DNA from 2 places in the Ralstonia condita genome. Region 2 is predicted to be linked to the other one. Evidence: predicted binding sites of a transcription regulator. Region 2 holds the regulator's gene; the other holds the start of a gene.
The links. The regulator FliA, encoded in region 2, starts transcription of late flagellar genes. The targets are predictions, from matches to a motif close to CTAAAGTTTNNNNNNNNNNNGCCGNTA.

Region 1 (11,565 bases), 520 kb from region 2:
GGATGGCGGAGGTCAGCCGGTCGCGGATCGGCTCGATCATGGTGTACGGCATGCAGATGTGCACATCGCCGCCATTGTTGCCAAGCTCCAGGCTGAAGGTGGTGGTGACCACCACTTCATTGGGCGTGGCCACGTTGGCGAACTCGGTGTGCATCTCCATGCGCAGGAATTCGAAGTCGATCGGGTAGACCGGCTGCCATGCCCTGGCGTAATGCTCGAAGACAAGCTGCAGCATGCGCTGGATGATGCGCTGCTCCACGTCGGTAAAGTCCCGGCCTTCCACGCGCATGTGGAAACGCCCGTCACCGCCGAACAGGTTGTCGACCACCAGGAAGATCAGGTTGGGGTCGAACACGAACAGCGCCGTACCGCGCAGCGGCTTGACGTGCACGAGGTTGAGCGAGGTCGGCACCACCAGGTTGCGGATGAACTCGCTGTACTTCTGCACCTTCACCGGACCGACGGAGATCTCCGCGTTGCGCCGCATGAAGTTGAACAGTCCGATGCGCCAGTTGCGCGCGAACCGCTCGTTGATGATTTCCAGCGTGGGCATGCGCCCACGGACGATGCGCTCCTGCGACCCGAGGTTGTACGTGCGGATGCCTGAAGGGTCGGCCTCGACAGGTTCCTCGTCCGCCTCGTCGCTGACGCCCTTGAGGAGCGCATCGATCTCCTCCTGGGAAAGAAACTCTTCCTTGAGCATGTCACTGGATCACAAAGTTGGTGAACAGGACGTCGGCCACGGGCGATTCCTTGCCGACGGCCTTGTAGACCTGCTCGCATTGTTCGACGATTTCCTTGGCCAGCTTGGCCTTGCCGACGGCCGGGTACAGCTCGGTCGGCGTCTTGCTGGCCAGCAGGGTCAGGATCCGGCTGCGCAGCTCCGGCGTGTAGGTCTTGATCTCGTCTTCTGCATGCTTGTTGAAGCTCTTGAAGGTGATGCCGACCTGGAGGTAGCGATCGTTGCCCTCCTCGGGCTGGAGGTTCACGGTCAGGGTTTCCATCGCCACAAAAATCGGCTCCTTCGGCTTGGCCGGCGCAGAAGCGGACGCGGTGTGGTTGGCCCCGCCGAGGAAGAACCAGGCCGCCGCGCCGCCCATGCCGACGAGCACGAGCACGATCAGGATGATCAGCAGCAGCTTGGTGGAGCCGCCCTTGGCGGGCGCGGGGGCAGTGGTTGCGGCAGCAGCTTCGGCCATGGGGATCACTCGGGGCTAAGGGACAGAAATGGGGGGAGAGCCTTCCCGGCTTGCGGTGCGGCAAACGCAAAGTCGGGTTCTCGGATGGCATTCTTCCGCAGCTCTGTCCAGCTCATTCCAGCAAGAAACGCGGTCAATCCGGCCTATCTCGGGGGTTTGCGGCGTCACGGGCGCGGTATCGGCATCGAATAAAGTGACTCAAAAAGCACAATAAAACGTGAAGCCGGGGCGAGACGTGACATTCCGGTTGGTCACGGCGTGTTTTCGCGGTGAACATGGCGCTCCCCCGAAAGATTTGCGCGCCGCTGCCGTTGTATCTGACCAGAAGGCGCCGGCTGGGTCCGGCCCGCAGACATGCCTTGCTGGAAGCCGCTTTGAATTCCTTGCCTTTTCCCACCCGTGGTGCCGGGTTGTCGATCGTTGCCGACGGCCTGCCGGCCGATTGTCCGGCGCGTGGCGAGCCACCGGGTTTCTGCCCGAAGCTGGATCTGCTGTCGATGGTCAACGCGCTGACCGAGGGCATCCTGGTGTGTGGTGCAGACCGGTGCGTCAGCTATGCCAACCCAAGCGCGGCCCGGCTGCTGGGGCTGCCGCTAGACGAACTGGTTGGACGACCCTTGCCGACCGTTGTCCACGCGGCTGTGGACGAGTTCGAGACCTCCATCCATGAGACCGACTGGCCCGACCTCGATGTGCTGGCGGAGGGCCAGCCGCAGTTGAACCAGATCTTCGGGCTGCACTGCCTGGACGGCCGCACCGTGTGGGTGTCCAGCAATTGGACGCCGCTCTACACGGAGGGCGGGCACTCGACGACGGCCGCGCCCGGAGCGGCCCGGCCAGGGGCGCGGCCGTATTCGGTCCTGGTGTCGCTGGTTGACATCACGCAGATCCGCGAAGCGCAGCAGCGCATCCGTCATCTGGCAACGCACGACACGCTCACGGGCCTGCTCAACCGCTCGGCGCTCGAAGACCGGCTGGAGCATGCGCTGGCGCTGGGCCGACGCAATCGCTCGCGCGTCTCCGTCATGTTCCTGGACCTGGATCGCTTCAAGAACGTCAACGACACACTGGGCCATCAGTTCGGCGACATGCTGCTGCGCGAGGTGGCCGCGCGTCTGCAAGCCTGTGCGCGTGAGGCCGACACCGTGGCCCGCCTGGGCGGCGACGAATTCGTCGTCATGCTGGAGTCGCTGGACGCCATGGGCACGCGCCGCGTGGCCGAACGCATCCTGTCGGCGATCGGCGCGCCTTTCCATATCGAGGGGCAGGAGCTGTATCTGGGCGTGTCGATCGGCATTGCCGTGGCGCCACGCGACGGCGATGACCCCCACACGCTGCTGCGCAAGGCCGACGCCGCCATGTATCTGGCCAAGGAGCGCGGCCGAAATAACTTTCAGACGTTTACCAGCGACCTGGACGATCGCGTTTCGCGCCGCTTCCGCATCGAATCCGGCCTGCGCCGTGCCAGCGACCGTAACGAGTTCTATGCCGATTACCAGCCGCGCGTGGACGTCCGCAGCGGCCGGATCGTCGGGGTGGAAGCGCTGATCCGGTGGAATTCGGCCGACTTTGGCCGGATGATGCCCGGCCAGTTCATTCAGGACGCCGAAGAGACCGGACTGATCGTCGAGATCGACCGCTGGATCCTGCGTGCGGCCTGCGATCAGCTTGCGCGCTGGCGCCGCATCGGGCTGCCCCACCTGCGCATGTCGATCAATCTGTCCGGCCAGGCTTTCAGCTCCGGAAAACTGAGCGACATGGTGCGCAGGGCGCTGTCCTCCAGCGGGCTCCCCGGCGACGCCGTCGAACTGGAGATGACCGAGGGCATCCTCATTCGGGATGACCCGTCGCTGCATGCCCTGCTGACCGAGTTGCGCGCGATGGGTGTGTCACTGGCGCTGGATGACTTCGGTACCGGGTATTCGTCGCTGTCGTACCTGCATCGCTTCCCGATCGATACGCTCAAGATCGACCGCTCGTTCGTGCAGGACCTGCCGCACGTGGCCGAACGCGCGGCCATTACGCGGGCCATCATCATGATGGCGCAGGCGATGGGCATGAGGACTGTGGCCGAGGGTGTGGAGAGCACCGGACAGCTCGACTTCCTGCGCGAGGTTGGTTGCGATGAATTCCAGGGCTACTTGCTCACGCGGCCGCTGGAGCCCGGCGCGGTGCAAAATCTGGTGCGCGAGAACGCCCGCCGCTACGGTGAGCGCATCCCGCGGTTCCTGTAGCTAGAACTGCAGGCCGTTGCTGACCACGTACATGGTCAGCTCGGCGTTGTTGCGCAGCTTCATCTTCGAGAGCACGCGGCCCCTGTATACGCTGACCGTCTTGGCGCTGATCTGCAGCGCCTCGGCAATCTCACTGAGCGTGCGTCCCGAGCCCAGCATGCGCAGGGTCTGGAATTCGCGATCGGAGAGGATGTCGTGGCGGGGCTTGTCCCAATCGACGTTCAGGTTGTCGGCCAACACCTCCACGAGGTCGGAGGGCAGGTATTTCTTGCCCTTGGAGATCGCGTTGACCGCCGCAAGCAACTGCGGCTGGCTGGCGTCCATCGGCAGGTAGCCCGAGGCGCCTGCCTTGAGCGCGCGCACGGCAAGCAGGGCTTCAGGATGCCGGCCGAGCGCCAGCACCGCCAGGCGGGCATGCTGCTGGCGCACGGTCTTGATGGTCTGGAATTCGTCGCCGGTGGCCGACTCCACCGAGAACAGCATCACGTCCCACTCGCGCTGGGCGAGCAGGTCGTGGTTGGCGTTGCGCAGGTCCGGCACGGCCTCGATCTGCCGGGCCAGGCGTGAATCCTTCAGGATCTGGCGCAGGCCGACGCGGGCAATATCGTGGGGTTCGACAATCAGGACATTGAGCATGGTGGGCGTTGCGGTCAAACGGGCTCGCGTTGAGCTCTTCTATTCGCCGGCGGGCTGCGTGCTGCGCCGGCGGGCTGGCAACTCCCCATCTGTGCGATCGCGCGCTCTATATAGCGTCATTGGGCGCTTCTGGTCTGCCCGGACGAGTATAGCCGAGCGGTTTGCCGTCAAGAAGACGGCCGACCGACTCTTCGGAGGTGCGCGGAATGCGGAGCCCGCCAGCCCAAACCGCCCCTCGCGCACAAATTTGTCAAGTCGACCCTAAACTTTCTGCCGGGGCCACCGATAACCTGAGTACAACGCAGACCTGATCCCCTTCAAGTTGCAGGTCACGTTGCCCGGCCTAGCCGGAATTAGCAAACACGGGCAACAAACCATCGGGAAACTTAGGAGCCGTCATGTCCCTCAGCCTCAATACCAACATCTCCTCCCTGCAAACGCAGCAAGCACTGTCGCAATCGCAGTCCGCTCTGCAAACGTCGCTGGAGCGCCTGTCGACCGGTCTGCGCGTGAACAGCGCCAAGGATGACGCCGCCGCCTACGCTGTGGCCAGCAGCCTGACCACCAAGCTGAACTCGCAAACGCAAGGTATCCAGAACTCTAACCAGGCACTGGCGTACCTGCAAACGTCCGATTCGTACCTGGGCCAGGTGGAAAACAACCTGCAGCGCATGCGCCAACTGGCCGTTGAAGCCAACAACGGCGGCCTGTCGACCACTGACCAGGCCAACCTGGACAAGGAATACCAACAGCTGGCTGCAGCCAACAAGAGTATCGAGACCAACGCTAACTACAACGGCAACAAGCTGTTCGATGGTTCGGTCACGTCCACGACGTTCCAGTACGGTCAGAATGCGGCGACCGATACGACTACCGTCACCAACGCCAACCTGGCAAGCTTCGGCACGCTGTCTGGTACCAGCGTGAGCACGACCGCCAACGCGACTGCTGCCCAGGCGGCCATCGACACCGATCTGACCAACCTGAAGGCAGCTCGCGCGAGCCTGGGTGCCCAGCAAAGCGGCCTGAACTCGACGATCAATACGCTGACCTCGTCGAACACCGCCCTTTCGGCTGCCAAGTCGTCGATGATCGACACGGATTACGCTGCGGAAACGTCGAACATGACCCGCCAGAACATCCTGCAGCAAGCGGGTACGGCAATGCTGGCGCAAGCCAACTCGGCACCGAACAGCATCCTGAGCCTGCTGAAGGGCTAATCGGTAGGCTGATGCAGCCCTGCTGCCTGGCAGCGTGGCAAGGGCCGGCGTTCCAAAGGGGCGCCGGCCTTTTTCTTGTGTTCAGCTTCCGATTGTGAAGAGCGGCTGACATGCCCTAAAGAAGTGGCGGGCGCTGCCGTTCTGTAGGGAAAATCCCGCCGAAGCAGACGTTCTCCAGTTCCGATCATGGCGACTACCACCACCTCCACGACCAGCAACTACGTTCCACCGATCTCGATTCCCGGTATCGGGACGAGCATCGACGTCAACACGCTGGTCTCCAGCCTGATGAAGGTGGAAAGTCAGCCCCTGACGCTGCTGCAGAATCAGCAGAGCTCGTACCAGACGCAGCTCTCGGCAGTGGGGACGCTCAAAAGTGCGCTGTCAACTTTCCAGACTGCGCTCTCGAACTTGACCACCGCGTCGAACTACAGCGCGATGAAGGCCAGCGGCTATGACACGTCGGTGCTGAGCGCTTCCGTGACCAGCGCCGCAGCGGCGGGCTCATACGCAGTCAATGTCTCGCAGCTTGCGCAATCGCAGGTGCTGGCCGCGCAGGGGCAGACGTCGACCACCACGGCAATCGGCAGCGGGACGTCCACCACGGTGTCGTTCTCGTTTGGCACGGTGTCCGGCGGCACGTTTTCCAATGGTAAATACTCGGGCGCCACCTTCACGCAGAACGGCAGCCTGGCGGGCGGTTCGATCACCATCAACTCGTCGAACAACACGCTGGCGGGCATTCGCGACGCCATCAATTCCGCCAATCTGGGCGTCTCTGCCAGCATCGTGAATGATGGCAGCGGCAACCCGTATCGCCTGGTGCTGACCTCCACGGCGGGCGGCTCGAACTCGGAGATGAAAATCTCTGTCTCGGGCGACTCGACGTTGCAGTCGCTGCTTGCGCAGGACCCGGCCGGCACGCAGAACATGACCGAAGTGACCACGGGCCAGAACGCCCTGGCCACCATCAACGGCATTGCCGTGCAGAGCCCGACCAACACGTTGTCCAACGTGGTGACGGGCACGTCGTTTACGCTCGCCAAGACGGGAAGCACCACGGTGACGGTGGCGAACGATCCGACCGCGACGACCAATGCCGTCAACAGCTTCGTGAACGGCTACAACGCACTGCGCACGCAACTGAATACGCTGACCAACATCGACACCAGCAACAGCGCCAACAATGGCCCGCTGGCAGGCGATGTCAGCACCAAGACGCTGATCAACCAGATTACCGACGTGCTGGGGCAGGCGATTGGTACGGGCACGTATCAATCGCTGGGCAGCGTGGGCGTGACGATGAATGCCGACGGTACGCTGTCGGTGGACAACACAAAGCTGTCCGCCGCCATTGCGGCTTCACCCAGCCAGGTCGCGGGCCTGTTTGCGGGAACGGGTACGGCCACCGATTCGCTGGTGAGCGTGCCGTCCTTCACGGACACCACCCAGGCGGGCACCTACGCCGTCAGCGTCACGCAGTTGGCGACACAGGGTTCGCTCACGGGCTCCGCTGCGGCCAACACCACCATCACGGCGGGCGTGAACGACACGCTGGCGTTCAACATCAGCGGCATGGCCGTCAACGTGACCGTGCCGGCCGGCAGCTACAGCGCATCCAGCCTGGCTGCGCAGATTCAGAGCCAGATCAACGCTTCGACCACGCTGCAGACCGCCAAGGTCACTGCCTCGGTATCGGCCAATGCCAGCGGCGTCATGACGATCACCGACAGCCAGTTCGGTTCGGTCTCGGCGGTGTCGGTGTCGGGCAACGGCGCGGCATCGCTGATGGGCTCGAGCCCCACCGCAGTCGCGGGCCTGGACGTGCAGGGCACCATCAACGGCGTGGCCGCCACGAGTTCGGGCCAGAACCTGTATGGCGCCACGGGGACGGCGGTCGATGGCCTGACCGTGCAGGTTGCCGGTGGCGCGGTGGGCAGCCGCGGTACCGTGACCGTGCAGCGCGGCTATGCCGCCCAGCTCAATACCGTGACGACGAACCTGCTGTCGTCCAGCGGCATGGTGCAGAACGAGACGGACGCGATCAACAGCTCGCTCAGCTCGCTGGCCAACCAGATCAGCGTCATGCAGACGCGCCTGGACAACAAGCAGGCCCTGTACTACGCGCAGTTCAATGCACTGTCGGCCCTGGTGGCCAGCATGACGAATACCAGTACCTACCTGACCACGCAGCTCGCGGCTATCCAGAACCAGACGAAGAGCGGCTAAGCCAGGATCGACGCACCACCCATAACAAGATCACAGCGAGGACTTTTCCCATGTACGCAGCTCGCCGCGCCATCGGTGCCTACGCGCAAGTCGGCATCGAGACGTCCGTGGTGGACGCCAATCCACACCGTCTGATCGCCATGCTGTTCGAGGGCGCGCGCGCCGCCATCAGCATGGCGAGCGCAGCCATCCAGCGCAGCGACGTGCCTGCCAAGCTGCGCGCGGTCGACAAGGCCATTTCGATCATCGGCCAGGGCCTGCAGGCCAGCCTCGACCATCAGCGTGGCGGCGAGATTGCCGCGCAGCTGAATGGCTTGTACGACTACATGCTCCGGCGCCTGCTGCTGGCCAACGCCACCAATGACGTTGGCGTCCTCGCCGAGGTCGACGGCTTGCTGGTGCCGCTGCAAGAGGCCTGGGCCGCGATTGGCCAGCCCGGCGCGGTCAACAGCCACTTGAGCGTTGTGAGCTGACGCGGCCGGCCGCGCAGCCCCATTTCTGATGAATTCGGCCCAACCTGGAGCCAATATGCACCGCAACATCCCGATCAAGGACAGCGAAAGTCTGTTCGCCTGCTACGAAGCCATCGCGCGCCTGACTGCCGAGATGGTCGGCGCGGCCGAAGTGGGCAACTGGGAGGTGGTCAGCACGCTCGAGCGCGAAAGCGCCATCTACGTGGACGCACTGCGCCGTTCCGAACCGCATCCGCCGCTCTCGCATGCCGACATCGAGCGCAAGCGCACGCTGCTGGTGCGCATCCTCGAGGACGATGCGCGGGTGAGGGCGATGGTGTATCCGCGCCTGGAGCGCCTGCAAAAGCGCATCGACACGGCACGCCGCGCCAGCACCGCGAGCAACGCCTACGGCAGCATGGCGCGTTTCTGAGGCGTCACCGCTAGGCGAGCGGCTGCGGGGCGTCCTGCAGCCGTTTCGACATCGCAAGATACTGCTCTGACTTACGGGCCAGCGCACGGCTCTGCATCTGATACACGATGGCGAGTTGCTGGGCGGCCAGGAAGCTGCCTCGACCGGTCACGCTGCCATCCATGTCTGCGCGGTCCCCGATTTCCAGGCACCGGTTGAAGACCTGTTCCGCCAGCGGCAGCCAGCGGGTATCGGCGTCTTCGGGGTGCCTGACCGCGGCGTCCACCAGCACGAGACCCAACGCAAAACACAGATCGGGAAAATCCGGCCACGCGCGGATGCTGACATCCGCATGCGCCATGGCATCTTCCATCCGGTCCGCCTTGCCGAGGCAATACAGATACCGTAGCGCCAGATTGCGGCGATAGGGCGCGTCCGGCGGTGCCAGGTCATAGGCACGGGCGTAGTATTGCGCGGCCGTTGCGTGGTCTTCCCGATGGAGCTCGGTTTCCTTGCCGAGCTGGTACAGCACATACGGATCATCCGGCCGATGTTCGAGTTCGGCCAGCAGCAGGCGGGTGTTGCGTTCGCCCTTGTGCTGCATCTTCGCGGGGGTGTAGCCATCGTGACGGATCACAACCGGCACTCGCGCAGCGGGCAAGGACGACACGGGTTGCTCGTGGATGCGCCCCACATAGCGCACGCCGCGTGGCAACAGGCGCGGAATCCATGCAATCAGGTGGCTCGATTCGCCCGCATCGGTATCGTTCTTGACGCAGACCACGCCGAGTGAAGGCGGCGTGCTACCCAGCATGCGGAGATGTTCGCCGCCGCTTTCCAGCCACTCGTCGGCGTCGAGGACCAGGTTCCAGTCGGCATTGGCCGCCGCGAGCGCCGCATTGCGGGCCGCGGAGAAATCATCCGTCCAGGCGAAGTGGCTCACCCGGGCGCCACAGGCCTCGGCAATGGCGACCGTGTCGTCGGTGGAGCCGGTATCGAGCACCACCATCCGGCTGACGAAGGGCTTGGCGCTGAGCAGGCATCGTTCAATGCTGGCGGCTTCGTTGCGGGCGATGACGACGAGCGCAAGGTCGGGAGACGTCAATTGCACACTAGCCTCGCTCATCGGCCGTCGCGAGCGCGTCGAGCAGCTTGCGCAACACGTCGCGCGTGGCGCCAATCTCGCTGAGTTTCAGCGGGATCTTGCACGCCAGCGCTTCCGGCACCCTGGTCGCGCGTTCACGCAGCGCCCAACCTGCGTCGGTCAGTTCGATCACCACGCGGCGCTGGTCTTCGCGATCTCGCGTGCGGGTGAGCAGGCCCTGTTCTTCGAGTCGCTTAAGCAGCGGCGTGAGCGTGCCAGTGTCCAGATACAGCGCGCGGCCGAGGTCGCCCACGGCGCACGGCGCCTGCTGCCAGCAGGCCATCATCACGAGATACTGGGGATAGGTCAGCCCGAGCTCGTCGAGCAACGGACGGTACAGCCGCGTCAGCAAGTGGCCTGCGGCGTACAAAGGAAAACAAAGCTGCTGATCGAGCGCCAGCACGTCGTTCACGGAACACTCCCGGGGGGACGGTCTTGGCGCTCGCGCGGCGGATGCCGCGGCGGCCCGAGGTGGGCTCAGCGCGTGACCGTGGTCAATTGGACGTCAATATTGCCACGGACAGCATGCGAATAGGGGCAGACGCCATGTGCAGCCATGACAAGCGCTTCCGCCGTCGCCTGGTCCACGCCGCCGAGTGTCGCAGCCAGCGAGACCGTGAGCGCAAATCCGCCGTCCTCACGCGGACCGATGCCCACGGTGGCCGTGACGGCTGTCGAGGCCAGCTTGATCTGCTTCAGGCGCGCGACGTGCAGTACGGCGTTTTCAAAGCATGCGGCATAGCCTGCGGCAAACAGCTGCTCGGGGTTGGTGGCTGCACCGCCCGCGCCGCCGAGCTCACGCGGCAACGACAGCGGCAGATCGAGCACGCCATCGGCGCTGCGTACATGGCCGGCGCGGCCGCCTTCAGCGGTGACTTGGGTTTGGTAGAGCGTCTTCATGGTCAGGTCCTCTTTTTCAGGAAGCCGGTCGGCGGCATGTCGGCCGGGAATCGATAAAATCGATTGTGCAATTATATTGTGTGCAATACAAATAGCAACCTGGAGGAGGAGACCTTTTTGCTGACCGGGAAAAGGAATGGCGTCAGACCGACATGCTCATGATGCTCTGGTACGCCGACACCAGCTTGTTGCGCACCTGCACGGCAGTCTGAAAGTCGATATTGGCCTTCTGCAGCGAAAGCATCACGTCATGCAGGTCGACATCGTTGTTGCTCATCTCAAAGCTGCGCGAAATGGCCTCGGCCTTCTGCTGCGAGGCGTCAACACGGTCCAGCGACGACTTCAGCACGGAGCCGAAGTCGACGCTGGGTTTGCCGGTTTCGCCACTGGCTGTGCTGCCGCCGACAGTGGACGGCGCCAGCACGCTGTTCATCAGCGAGACCACGGAATGGGCGTTGGAGAGATCCATGTGGGTGTGACCAGTGACTCAGGGGAATTTGGCGAGCGTTTCGAGTTCCGACACGAAACGGACTTCGCGGCCGGCAGGCACCGCAATGTCCATCGGGATCGGCGTGACGACGATGGTGTGATGCGGAATGGCGTCATCGTCGTCGAGCACCAGGAACTCCGTGTCGGCAAAGCCGTGCGCGTGGTGGAAGACCTGCAGCGGCGCGCGGCGCAGCGTGGCGTACTTGGGCGGCTCGGGCTTGAACGGGTCGAGCTTGGTCACGTATTCGAACGCCGCGTTGACACGGTACAGGTCATACGGTGCGGGAAGATCGGACACTTCACCCAGCGCGCGGACGCGGTTGGCGATGTAGTAGTTGTCGATCCAGTTGCCGCCTTCATGCGTGCGCAGGCGCAGCGCAACCTTCATGCGTGCCAGCACGAACTGGTTGATGGCGTTCAGCCATTCGGGGCGCTCGGCGGCCGGCAGCGTGTGCGAGAACTTGCCGAACAGATATTCGAGACCACCGCGATAGCGGTCCCACGCGTGTTTCACTTCTTCGTTGCCGGCCTGGGCGCGGGTCTCGTCGGCAAAGTAGCGCGAGACCGAACGATAGAACGGCGTCTTGCTGAAGTACACCGCGCTGGAGCCGAGCATTTCGGCCGCGTGCACGAAGGCGTAGAACGCAGGT
Region 2 (11,565 bases):
ATCCAGTCGAACCACACGCGGCAGGTTGCAGCGGTGGCGGCACATCTCGGCATGCGCTGCGTGACCGTGCAGGAGAACTGGGTGAACTGGTTCGACAGCGTGTATGACCGCGTGGGCAACATCCAGCTCTCGCGCATCATGGGCGCCGACGTGCGGCTGGTGAACGCGGGCTTCGGCATCGAGTTCAAGCAGAGCTGGGAGCAGGCGCTGGAAGATGTGCGCCGCGCGGGCGGCAAGCCTTATGCGATTCCGGCCGGCGCGTCGGACCACCCGCTGGGCGGTCTGGGCTTCGTGGGTTTTACGGAGGAAGTGCGCGAGCAGGAGAAGGCGCTCGGCTTCACCTTCGACTACATCATCGTGTGTTCCGTCACGGGCAGCACGCAGGCCGGCATGGTCGTGGGCTTTGCGGCAGAGGGCCGCGCAGACCGCGTGATCGGCATCGATGCATCGGCCAAGCCGGAACAGACGCGCGAGCAGATCCTGCGCATTGCGCGGCAGACCGCCGACAAGGTGGACCTGGGCCGCGACATTACCGATGCCGACGTCGTGCTCGACACGCGCTACGCATATCCGGAATACGGCGTGCCGTCGCAGGAGACGCTCGACGCCATCCGCCTGTGCGCCCGTGCCGAGGGCATGCTGACAGACCCCGTGTACGAGGGCAAATCGATGCAGGGCATGATCGACCTGATCCGCCGGGGCGAGATTCCGGCGGGCTCGCGCGTGCTGTATGCACACCTGGGTGGCGTGCCTGCGCTCAACGGTTACAGCTTCCTGTTCCGTGACGGCTGATCGGACGCGCCACCCCGCCCACAATCATCACGCCCACTCCGGAATGCCGGGCACGCGCATGTGCTCGACCTCCGGCAGATCGATGCCAAAGTATTCGACGAGCAGCTCACGCAGCGCGCGGCGATCCTCCAGCTCGATCCTGTGCGGCGTGTTGCCGCGCCAGATGGTCGCGTCGCGGTTCATGACCGTCACACGGCCCTCGTCCGTCAAGGATCGCATCAGGATGCGGTTCCTGAATGGCGACGCCGGATGTGTCGACGTGTAGTGATTCGCCATCTCGAAATCGATCGGGTAGTCCTGCTCCAGCGTGGTCACCCAGGCGTCGACCGGGGTGTCGCTGCGCACCTGCGCGCGCAGCACCCAGCGATTGGCATCACGCCCCATCCAGTGCACCTCGCCGTCGATGCTGGCCTGCATGCCATCGACAAGCGGCACGGGCACGCGCGGTGCCAGTGCGCCAAAACCCGGGTCGACGACGAACGTGCCTTCCGGCAACGGCACCGTAAGAAACATGTGCGTGCGCGGCGCCTCGGTGCGGTCAGACAGCAGGGTCACGCGTGACGAGTGCCGGACCGGCTGAAAGCCGAGCTGCTCCAGCACCGCCGAAAACAGGGTGGCATGTTCGAAGCAGTAACCGCCGCGGCGTGCACGCACAAGCTTGTTCTGCACGCTTTCCACGTCAATCCGGATACCACGCCCGAGCAGCACGTCGAGATTCTCGAACGGGATGTGCCGCATGTGGGCGCGTACCAGTTGCGCGAGCGTTTCGTAGGTCGGGCGGGTGTCGCCGCCCCACTGGATGCGGTGGAAGTAAGCGTCCAGATGAATGGTAGGTGTCACGGTCTGTCTCCTTGCGTCCCGGCGCAGCGGCAGAATGGGTCCACGACCAAGGCACTGCCACAGGGTGTGCCTTCGCCTGGCAGATGACGACAATACCGCAGCCGCTCACTCCGTTGATCCGCCTCCCGTTTTCCGCGTGCATGGCCGGCATTGCGTGGTGCGCCGTGCCGGGGATCGTCCGGCACCACCGGCCGATGGTCTTTTCTGGCTGCATCGATACCGGTCCCCATCGGCAGCGCCGGGTGGGCGCATCGTGCCGCGCACCGCGCTTGCCCCCGCCCCTGCCCGCACAAACCGCCGGACGCCGCGGAGCGCGCTTCGCTCTGGTCGCCCAATGCGGGGCGCGGCTGCATAGTCAGCGCACGCCGCATTGCCGCACCGGATGGGCTCAGGGCTCCATGCGACAATACCGCGCCCCGTGGGCCCATCTGCCCCGCGCGGCTTGCCCGACCCCACCATAGGAGATCCGGACGCATGTTCGGCGATATCACGCGTTTTCTGCTCGACACGATCTTCACGCTTTTTGGCGCCGCACTGCTCTTGCGCGCCTGGACGCAGGCGGTGCGGCTATCGCCGCGCAACCCGCTGTCGCAGGGGATCTTTCAGTTGACGGGGTGGCTGGTACACCCCTTGCGCAGGGTGATTCCGGCCACAGGTTTCATCGACTGGTCTTCGCTGGTCGCGGCCTATGCCACCGCGCTGGTGTATCTGCTCCTGCTGGTGGCTTCTGTGGGGGCCAACCCGCTGGCTGTGCTGCCGATGGGCCTGGTGGCCGCGCTGTTCACGGTGCTCAAATGGGGCTTCAACGTCCTGGTATGGGTGACGATCGTGTCGGCCATCCTGTCATGGGTGGCGCCGCATTCGCCCATGGGCGCCGTGCTGAACACGCTGGTCGATCCGCTGCTGCGGCCGATCCGTCGCGTGGTGCCCCCGCTGGGCGGCCTGGACCTCTCACCGCTGATCCTGCTGGTGGTTGCGCAAGTCATCGTGATCGTGCTGTCGCATCTGTCCATGTCCCCGATGTTCATGTGAGCGCGGCACGTGCCTTGCGCTCCCGAGGGTGCCGTCCGTTGGATCGGGCGAGCTTCTCAGGAGGGCATCATGAACAGATGGAAAACAGTGCTGGTATGTGCCATGGCCGTGCTGACCCCGGCGCTCGCGGCCTGTACGGCAGGCGGCGCGGTGGCGGGCGGCGTGGCAGGTCACGAACTCACGCATAGTCCGGCCGGCACCATCGGCGGTGCCGCAGCCGGCGCAGTCATCGGCCATGAACTGAGCAAGTGATGCCGCGGGCGTCGCATTCTGCCGTCAGGCCTGCGCAAACATCGCACGGTAAGCGCTCGGCGACGTGTGGTACACCCGGCTGAAATGCTGCCGCAGCGACACCGCACTGCCGAAGCCCGCCAACTGCGCGATCGACTCCACAGGCTGGCGCGTCGTTTCCAGCATGCGCTGCGCATAGGCCAGGCGTTGCCCAAGCAGCCAATGGCCGACCGTCGTGCCGGTCAGCTCACGAAAACGCCGGGTGAAATTGCGGCGGCTCATGGCGGCGCGCTCGGCCAGCGAGTCGAGCGTGTGAGGCTCGCCCAGGTTCGCCACCGTCCAGTTCAGGAGATCCGATAAGCGGTCGCCGCCCGGGGCGTCGTGCAACGGCTGCTCGATGTACTGCGCCTGCCCGCCCTGCCGATGCGGGGCCACCACCAGCCGCCGCGCGACGCGGTTGGCCACCTCCGCGCCGTGCCAGCGCCGCACCAGGTGGAGACAGCAGTCCAGCCCCGCCGCGGTGCCGGCGGACGTCACCAGCCGGCCGTCGTCGGCATCCAGATACAGGACATCCGGCACAAGCTTCACGCGCGGGTAGCGGCGCGAGAACACCTCGACCGCGCTCCAGTGCGTGGTCGCCTCAAAGCCCTCCAGCACGCCCGCCTCTGCCAGCACGAACGCGCCCAGGCACAGTCCCACCACCGTGGCGCCACGCTCATATGCGGCACGCACGGCGTCCACCATCGGCGCTGGCGGGCGCTCCTGCGCGCTGCGCCACGAGGGCACGATCAGCACATCAGCACGAGCCGCGTCCTGTAGGGTCAGATCGGTCTGCACCGCAAAACCGGCGGTGGTGCGCAGACCGCCCTTCGGGGCGGGCTCGCCGGCGCAGATGCGCAGGTTGTAGGACGGCAGCCCCGCCCTGACGCGGTCTTCGAACACCAGGCACGGCACGGAAAGGTGAAACGGGCTGATGTCGTTGAAGGCCAGAACGGCGATTTCCCTGGGTGGCATGGCGACTCCGTTGTTTGGCCCGATTCTTTCGCTGAATGTCTTCCGGGCCACTATGCGGAAGGATAGCCATCGACGAAGATGCTGTCCACGGGCTCAAGCAAATGCCCGGTCCCACTCACCTGAAGGAGCCTTGTCATGACTGCAAATGCCACCCCCAAGCGCGCCCTGATCGTCATCGACGTACAGAACGAATATTTCACCGGCGGCTTGCCGATCGAGTATCCGGACCCGCAGCAGAGTGTCGCCAACATCGGCATGGCGATGGATGCGGCGCGCGCCGCGGGCATTCCCGTGATCGTCGTGCAGCAGACCTCGCCGGCCACCTCGCCGCTGTTCGCCATCGATACCGATGGCTGGCAGCTGCATCCGGTGGTGGCGTCGCGCCCGCGCGATCACTACATGCGCAAGCAACTGCCGAGCGCCTACCCCGAGACCGACCTGGCGCAATGGCTGCAGGCGCGCGGCATCGACACGCTCACGGTGGTCGGCTACATGACACACAACTGCGATGCCTCCACGATCAACCATGCGCTGCACAATGGCACGGCGGTCGAGTTTCTGCACGATGCATCCGGCACGGTGCCGTATCAAAACCAGGCCGGCTTCGCGAGCGCCGAAGATATCCACCGGGTGTTCTGCGTGGTGCTGCAATCGCGCTTTGCGGCGGTGATGTCGACCCAGGAATGGGTGCACAGCGTAAAGACCGGTGCGATGCCGGTGCGCGACAACATCTTCAAGTCGAACCAGCGGGCGCGTGGCCTGCTGAAGGACGACGTTGCGCAGCGAGCAGCGTGATCACGCCATTACGAGCCGCACGATGACGGAGTACCCCTTTACGTTTTTCACCGGATAAAGTCCGCAGTGACAGCGCCCTTCGGGGCGCTTTCTCCTTGGTATAAGATTCAGTGCGCCTTGCGCCCTCGAGCCGAGATCAACGGAGCAGTTGTAAGGTCCACACCCCCTGCATCCAGATTGGCAAGATGGCGTTCAATTTCCTCCTCGGTGGCTAGCGATGCGGCAGAAAGCTGGGGGCGGAGCATTTCCACCGTTGCGCGCTCCAGGATTGCCCCTGCGGAGTGCGTCACAGGAAAAAAAGCTTCCGCCGCCACATCGGTGAGGCCGGCATCGCGCAACAATCGGGGAAGCTTGCGGCCATAACTGAGGTCGACGCCACGTTCCTTCATCAAGCGCCGGAAACCATCGCGAATCTTGTTCGCGAGCAATGATTCGCTGCTATGCGCATCAGGGCACGCTAACGATTGCAGCGCTGGATCGGCGTCCTCGATCAAAAGCCAGCCGCCGGGCTTGAGGGAAGCGATCATATGACGAAGTGCTCGCCGCTCACGCTCGGGAACATGGACGAGCACAAGCCGGGCATGCACGAGATCGAGTTCGGTCCATAGCGGTGGATCTTTAGCGACATCGTGGCGGCGAACATCCACCCCTTGCGAAGTCGCGGTGGAAGCCCACACGGTATCGATATCCGTTGCCAACACCCGGCCAGCGGGTGCGACGCGGGCCGCAAGCCATTCAGGAATATTGACGCCTCCTGCACCGACCTCCCAACAGCGCCACCCTGGTGCTATGCCGAGCGCCTCAATTTGCGCGAACGTCCAGCGATCAAACAAAGTCGAAATAGCCTTGAAGCGGGCCCCCGCTTCCGGCCGCGCGTTGTCCAACAGGTAGTTCTTGTTCATTCGTGACGTTAAGGCAGTCGGGCAGCGCTATCGAGAGTAGCGCGAATGCCCTCTTCTTCTCGAAGCGAACAGCGTGCCTCGCGCACGTGGTTCGTGGATCAGACTTCGATATAGGTTGCCTCGTAGCTGATCGGAAAATTGACAGATCGCGCAATGAAGCAAAAATGATGGACTTCATGATGCAGCGAATCGGCCTTTGCCAGGTCCGCGCCGCGCTCCACCGCGATCTTGGGTCGAAGCGCAGCCCTGATGAAACGTCCCTCGCCGCGCGATCCGGTCTCGCCAACCCCAAGAGGAGTGTCCTCATACCGCTTCACGACGATCCCTGCGTTACTTGCTAGGTGCAAATACCAGAGCATATGACAGGCAGAAAGGCTCGCCAGAAGCAGATCTTCCGGATTGGGCTTGGAAGGGTCGCCTCCGAGCATCGGGTCGTTAGAACATGCAATAGGCACCTTGCCCGGCGTTGTAATACGCCAAGTGCGATCATAGCCTCGATAGGTCTTTGTTCCTTCGCCGCGGTCGCCCGTCCAGACAATCTCCGCTGTGTAATCATGGTTTTTGGCCATCTGTTGTCCTTGAAGTATATCTGTATACATGTATACAATACCTTTTTAGCAAAAGCAATGACGAGGTGCACGACAATGACGCCGGAAACGATAGCCAGCGAATTGCGAGGCGAGCTAATGACTGGTGTTCTGCGCCCCGGGACTGATCTGTCCCAGGTCGAGCTTGCCCAGCGATTCGGTGTCAGCCGAATTCCTATTCGGGATGCATTACGCATCCTGGCCGGTGAGGGGCTGGTAGAAATTGAGGTCAATCGTGGCGCCAAAACCATTAGCCTGACTCCTGGCGAAGTTCGCGAGATATATGACCTGCGCATCCTGTTGGAGTGTGACTGCCTTCAGCGAGCCGCAGCAGCTATGACGCCGGACGCCCTTAAAGAGATCGACCGCGTGCGCCTCAAGTCCGATCTGGACGCTGGCGGCCCTGATTGGGCGGATGGCGACTGGGCGTTTCACCGGACGATCTATCAACTCGCAGGACGGCAGCGCCAGCTTGCCATGATCGAAGCCCTGCGTCGGACGTGTGTCCTGTTCATCAGCGCTTACGCCACGATGCCGGTAAAGAAACCTCGTTGGCTGAGCGAACATGACGCTATCGTGAAGCATCTAACTCGAGGCGAAACAGAGCAGGCCGTTCGGAGGCTTCAAGGGCACCTGGAAGGCGCGGCCACACACCTCCTTGCGTGCATGACAGCGTCGCTGGGCTAAGCAAACAACTCGGTTGAAGCGCAGCAGCAGGGCCACTGGCGCGCGTTAAGGCAAAGCCCCCTGGATAGCTGCTTGACGTTCATTGACAATCGTCTGCAGGCAGCGGCAGCGATTCTTGGCCGACCCTGTGACTAGGCTTAGTTCACATTTTCGCAATGAGCCAAACGCGCACAGGTAAGGACTGCAGCCTCGCCTTCGACTTGCAATTCGAGCACGGCGAAAAGAGAACTCTGCCTCTGGTGGGTCGAACCGCTTATGTGCTCGCACGATCGCCAAGTCCCCACGAGCTGCCAGCGAGGCCTTTTCACAGCATGGCTTCGACGAACCAGCGATGGTTCGTTGCCGCTCGACCACGATAATCCTCACACGCATTCGAGTGATGCATCGCGGCATCTGATGGGCGCTCGCATTTGTTCTGGTCTTAGCGCGAACTACACTTCAAGCGATAACGCCTGCCACCCAGGGGGTAGCCATGAAACGCGTGATGAAAAGTTTCCTGCTCGCCGTTGCCCTGTTGACGGTGATTGGCGGCACCATCGGAACCTTTGCGATTCTCTCAGCACCGTCGGCGCATGCCGAACCGTGCGGAGGCCGTGGGTATCCGGAGAGCGGTGGCGGCAGCCGGCCCTGACCCAGATAAGTGGCGCGCCGGTTTGCCGATGCCGGACACGCTCAACTCAGCAGGCGGTTTTCCTCGGCCGGCAAAAAGCCCGGGAACGATAACTCGACCTGTTCCACCATCGACGCCGAGGTCGCCTCGCGCAATGCAGCCACCAGCGCTTCGAATGCACATTCCACAGAAGCGCAGTCAGTGGCCTCGACCAGCCGCATGCGGATCGGATGCTCGACCGAACTGAACGTGCGCGCGGCGATGTCCATCAGATACATGCGCGCTGCAGCCACCGAACGCTTGCGGTGCGGCGTGATGGCCGTCTGGACGGGCGTGGGCGGCCCAGCCACCGGTGCGCTTTGCGCGGCATCGGCTCGCTGGATGAACCCAGCCTCCAGCAAGGCGATCACCGCGCCGGCCTCCAGGCCAAGCTGGCCGGCACGCGCTGCCAGCGCCTGGGCGTCTGTCTGGCCATCGACCATGATCAGCAGTGCGCGGCTCGAGCGGCACAACGTGCCGCCGCGCGTGGCGATCTCGCTGCGCCCCGCCGCGGTTTTTTCAAATCGTCCTACCAGTGCCTGCATGGCATACCCCATCCCCGGAAGATCGGGACACCGTAGAGCGCTTTATTTGCAGAACGGTGAAAACGCATGCGTCGTGCGGCACGCTGGCGCGGCAAACGCTTGCGCAGAACATGGTGTCGCCAAAGCAAAACACCCCGCCTGAAAGCGGGGTGTTGCGTGTGCAAGGGATGCGGTACTCAGTGCGCCGCGGCGGCCGCGCCGTGCATGACTTCGTGCGAGCCGCGAATGCCGTTGAACCAGGCGTTGAGCACCACGGCCACCAGCGTGCCCAGCACGATGCCGCTGTGGGTGATCGGGTGCGTCCAGTCAGGAAAGTGGTGGAAGAACGCCGGCGCCAGCGTCGGCATCATGCCAAAGCCGACCGATACGGCGATGATCAACAGGTTGTGGCGCTGCTGCTGGAAGTCGACCATGCCCAGCATGCGGATGCCGGCTGCGGCCACCATCCCGAACATCACGATGCCCGCGCCGCCCAGCACGTATTGCGGCACGGAAGCCACCACGTAAGACAGCTTCGGAAACAGCCCCAGCACGATCAGCAGCAACCCGCCGGCGGCCGCCACATAGCGCGAACGCACGCCCGTGATCGACACCAGCCCGATGTTCTGCGAGAACGACGTATGCGGAAACGTGTTGAACACCCCCGCCACCACCGTCGCCAGACCGTCGGCACGCAGGCCGTTGGTGAGTTCGTTGCGCGAGATGGGCTTGCCCACCACGTGCGACAGCGCGAGGAACATGCCGGTTGATTCCACCAGCGTGATCACGATCACGATGCACATCGAGATGATGGCCGACAACTCGAACTTCGGCATGCCGAAGTGGAACGGCGTCACCAGCGTCATCAGCGGCGCGGCACTCGCATCGGCCAGCGACACCTTGCCAAACGCCGCCGCCACCAGGGTGCCCGTCACGATGCCAAGCAGCACCGCGATATTGCACAGCAGTGCGTTACCGAACTTCGTCAGCAGCAGGATCGTCACCAGCACGAGCGCTGCGATGGCCAGGCCGAATGGATCGCCGAACGCCGGGTTCGGCACCATGTGCTTCACGCCGTCGACCACCTGCGGAATCATCTGCTGGCCGCCCGCGGCCCAGTTGATGCCTACGCTCAGCAGCGAAAAGCCGATCAGCATGATGACCGTGCCCGTCACCACGCGCGGGAACAGGCCCAGCAACCGGCCCATCAGCGGCGCAATGGCGATGCCGAACACGCCCGAGACGATCGACGCCCCGAAGATGCCGGGCAGCCCCATGCCGGGCTCCACACCAATGGCGATCATCGGTGCCACCGCAGCAAACGTCACGCCCATCATGACCGGCAGGCGGATCCCGAAGATCAGGAACCCGAGCGATTGGATGAGCGTGCCGATACCCGCCGCAAACAGGTCGCAATTGACCAGGTACGACAGATCGCTCTTGGACAGGCCCAGCGCATTGCCGACAATCAGCGGGACCGCAATTGCGCCGGCATACATGACCAGCAGGTGCTGCAGCCCCAGCGCAAACAGACGGGGCAGCGGCAGACGTTCGTTGACGGGATCGACGCGGGGCGCCGAAGCAGGCGATGGTTGGCCGGGGGATTGGCGCATGGTCTTGTCTCCAGGGGCCGCCCCCGTGTACGTGCCGGGAGCGTGCTGAGGCAGACGGGGCAAGGTACTCGGTCTGCCGACATTTGCGCGGCGTGATGCCGCGCATTTGCCGGCATCTTGGCGGCGGCCATTCATCCTGTCAACAATTCGCAGCATCTTTTGTGTACATATTTTGCGTTCCGAAATGCATGTGCGCGCTGATCAACCTGTCCGGCGCCCGGCTGCGCCTGCACCCCGTGAAAGTCGATACGCCTCGGGAATCGAGCAGCGTGCCTCGCACCTGCCTGTTGCGGCATGGCCAGACATGGGTGCGGGATGCCGCCGCTGCGCGCCTTGCCACGGCGCCGCCCAACGAAAAAGCGCGGCCGCGAGGTGACTCGCTGGCCGCGCATTAGGCAACTGGCAGTGGGATGGTGGGCGATATCAGGTCGGCGTCGGCAGCCACGCGCGGTCGCGCAGCCTGGCGCGGATGCGCGCAATGGCCTGGCTGTGGATCTGGCACACGCGCGACTCCGACACGCCCATCACGGCGCCGATTTCACGCAGGTTCAGGTCCTGCTCGTAGTACAGGCTCATCATCAGCTTTTCGCGCTCGGGCAGCCCTTCGATGGCGGCCACCACCGATTCGCGCAGGTCGTGGTCGAGCAATTGGTCCAGCGGGGTGGCGCCGTTTTCAGCGGCGCGGTTCTCGATGAAGGCGTCGGCGTCTTCGCGGTCGAAATCTTCGTAATACAGCAGCTGGCTGCCTTGCAGGTCGACCAGTTGCTTCTGGTATTCGGCCAGCGACATGCCGAGCGCGGCGGCGATTTCCGTTTCCGTGGGCGCCCGGCCCTTCTGCTGCTGCAGCTTCTGGATCGCCTGCTCGATCGTGCGGGCGTTGCGGCGCAGACCGCGCGGCAGCCAGTCGGACCCGCGCAGTTCGTCCAGGATGGCGCCGCGAATACGCTGGGCCGCGTAAAACTCGAACTGCACGCCCTGCGTTTCCTCGTAGCGTGACAGCGCATCGAGCAGGCCCATCATGCCGGCCTGGATGAGGTCGTCCAGCTCGACGCTGGCCGGCAGCTTCACCATCATCTGGTTGGCGATGCGGCGCACCAGTGGTGCGTACGTGGCCATCTCGTCGGACTTGGTCTTGCGACCGGTTGCGGTGTACATATCCATGCCTGCCTTTGGCGCCTCGTTCATGCCGCGCCTCAATAAACCATCTCGGCCGCGCGCGCAGAGGCGCGGGGCGTCGGTATCGACGTCGTCTGTGTCTGCGCCGACACCACTACCCGCGACGGCGTCTCGCCCTCGCCGGCCTGGGCCTCGGCGCTGGCCCAGCTCAGCATCTCCTCGGCAAGCTGGCGGAAGGCCACGGCCGAGGGCGATGCGGGAAACGCGCTGGCCACGGCCTTGCCGAGCGAAAGCGCCAGTTCAACGTGCCGATCCTCGGGGAGGTAGCCGGCAAAATCGATGCGGGTGTTCAGGTACTGGCCGACGGTGTTGGCCAGGTTACTGAACACGCGTACGGCGGAATCCACCGAATGCGCACCGCACACCACGGTGCGGATGCCGGCGCTGCCTTGCAGCACGGCCGTTTTCTTGAGCAGCGTGTACGCGCTCTTGATGCCTTCCGGGCTATCGGAGAAGGTCAGCAGCACGTCATCGCAGGCTTCGGCCACGGTGCTCAGCGCGCGCGTTCCGAAATGCGCGGCCACCAGGGTGACGTCCGCCGTGTCGTCGTGCTGCTCCAGCATGCCGGCCACGGCCAGCGTGGCTTGCGCGCTCACCACGGCCGCGTCGCGGCCCATCGCAGACAGCGCGATGCGCAGGTTGTCGACAAAGTCATCGACCTGCTCCTGCGCGCCAATCACCAGCACGCGGCGGCTGGTGGCCTGGCCGAGCATGCGGCGCAGC

Region 1: the regulator FliA is predicted to act here: its motif matches at 5,405-5,431, upstream of fliD (flagellar filament capping protein FliD).

The regions. Positions count from the first base shown of each region.
Region 1 is NZ_CATYWO010000002.1:376,834-388,398, reverse strand. It holds gene fliM (flagellar motor switch protein FliM) at 1-703, opposite strand, end outside; gene fliL (flagellar basal body-associated protein FliL) at 705-1,199, opposite strand; gene R2N03_RS08315 (sensor domain-containing protein) at 1,697-3,433, shown strand; gene R2N03_RS08310 (LuxR C-terminal-related transcriptional regulator) at 3,434-4,069, opposite strand; gene R2N03_RS08305 (flagellin N-terminal helical domain-containing protein) at 4,468-5,289, shown strand; gene fliD (flagellar filament capping protein FliD) at 5,476-7,518, shown strand; gene fliS (flagellar export chaperone FliS) at 7,569-7,991, shown strand; gene R2N03_RS08290 (flagellar protein FliT) at 8,047-8,403, shown strand; gene R2N03_RS08285 (glycosyltransferase) at 8,414-9,508, opposite strand; gene R2N03_RS08280 (MarR family winged helix-turn-helix transcriptional regulator) at 9,495-9,938, opposite strand; gene R2N03_RS08275 (organic hydroperoxide resistance protein) at 10,004-10,426, opposite strand; gene fliE (flagellar hook-basal body complex protein FliE) at 10,569-10,895, opposite strand; gene R2N03_RS08265 (glycosyltransferase family 2 protein) at 10,914-11,565, opposite strand, start outside.
Region 2 is NZ_CATYWO010000002.1:901,485-913,049, reverse strand. It holds gene R2N03_RS10680 (1-aminocyclopropane-1-carboxylate deaminase) at 1-792, shown strand, start outside; gene R2N03_RS10675 (arylamine N-acetyltransferase family protein) at 820-1,632, opposite strand; gene R2N03_RS10670 (YggT family protein) at 2,107-2,664, shown strand; gene R2N03_RS10665 (glycine zipper 2TM domain-containing protein) at 2,734-2,916, shown strand; gene R2N03_RS10660 (GlxA family transcriptional regulator) at 2,941-3,909, opposite strand; gene R2N03_RS10655 (cysteine hydrolase family protein) at 4,045-4,704, shown strand; gene R2N03_RS10650 (methyltransferase domain-containing protein) at 4,812-5,606, opposite strand; gene R2N03_RS10645 (OsmC family protein) at 5,705-6,175, opposite strand; gene R2N03_RS10640 (GntR family transcriptional regulator) at 6,251-6,880, shown strand; gene R2N03_RS10635 (hypothetical protein) at 7,353-7,511, shown strand; gene R2N03_RS10630 (hypothetical protein) at 7,553-8,074, opposite strand; gene R2N03_RS10625 (nucleobase:cation symporter-2 family protein) at 8,251-9,666, opposite strand; gene R2N03_RS10620 (RNA polymerase sigma factor FliA) at 10,090-10,851, opposite strand; gene R2N03_RS10615 (MinD/ParA family ATP-binding protein) at 10,860-11,565, opposite strand, start outside.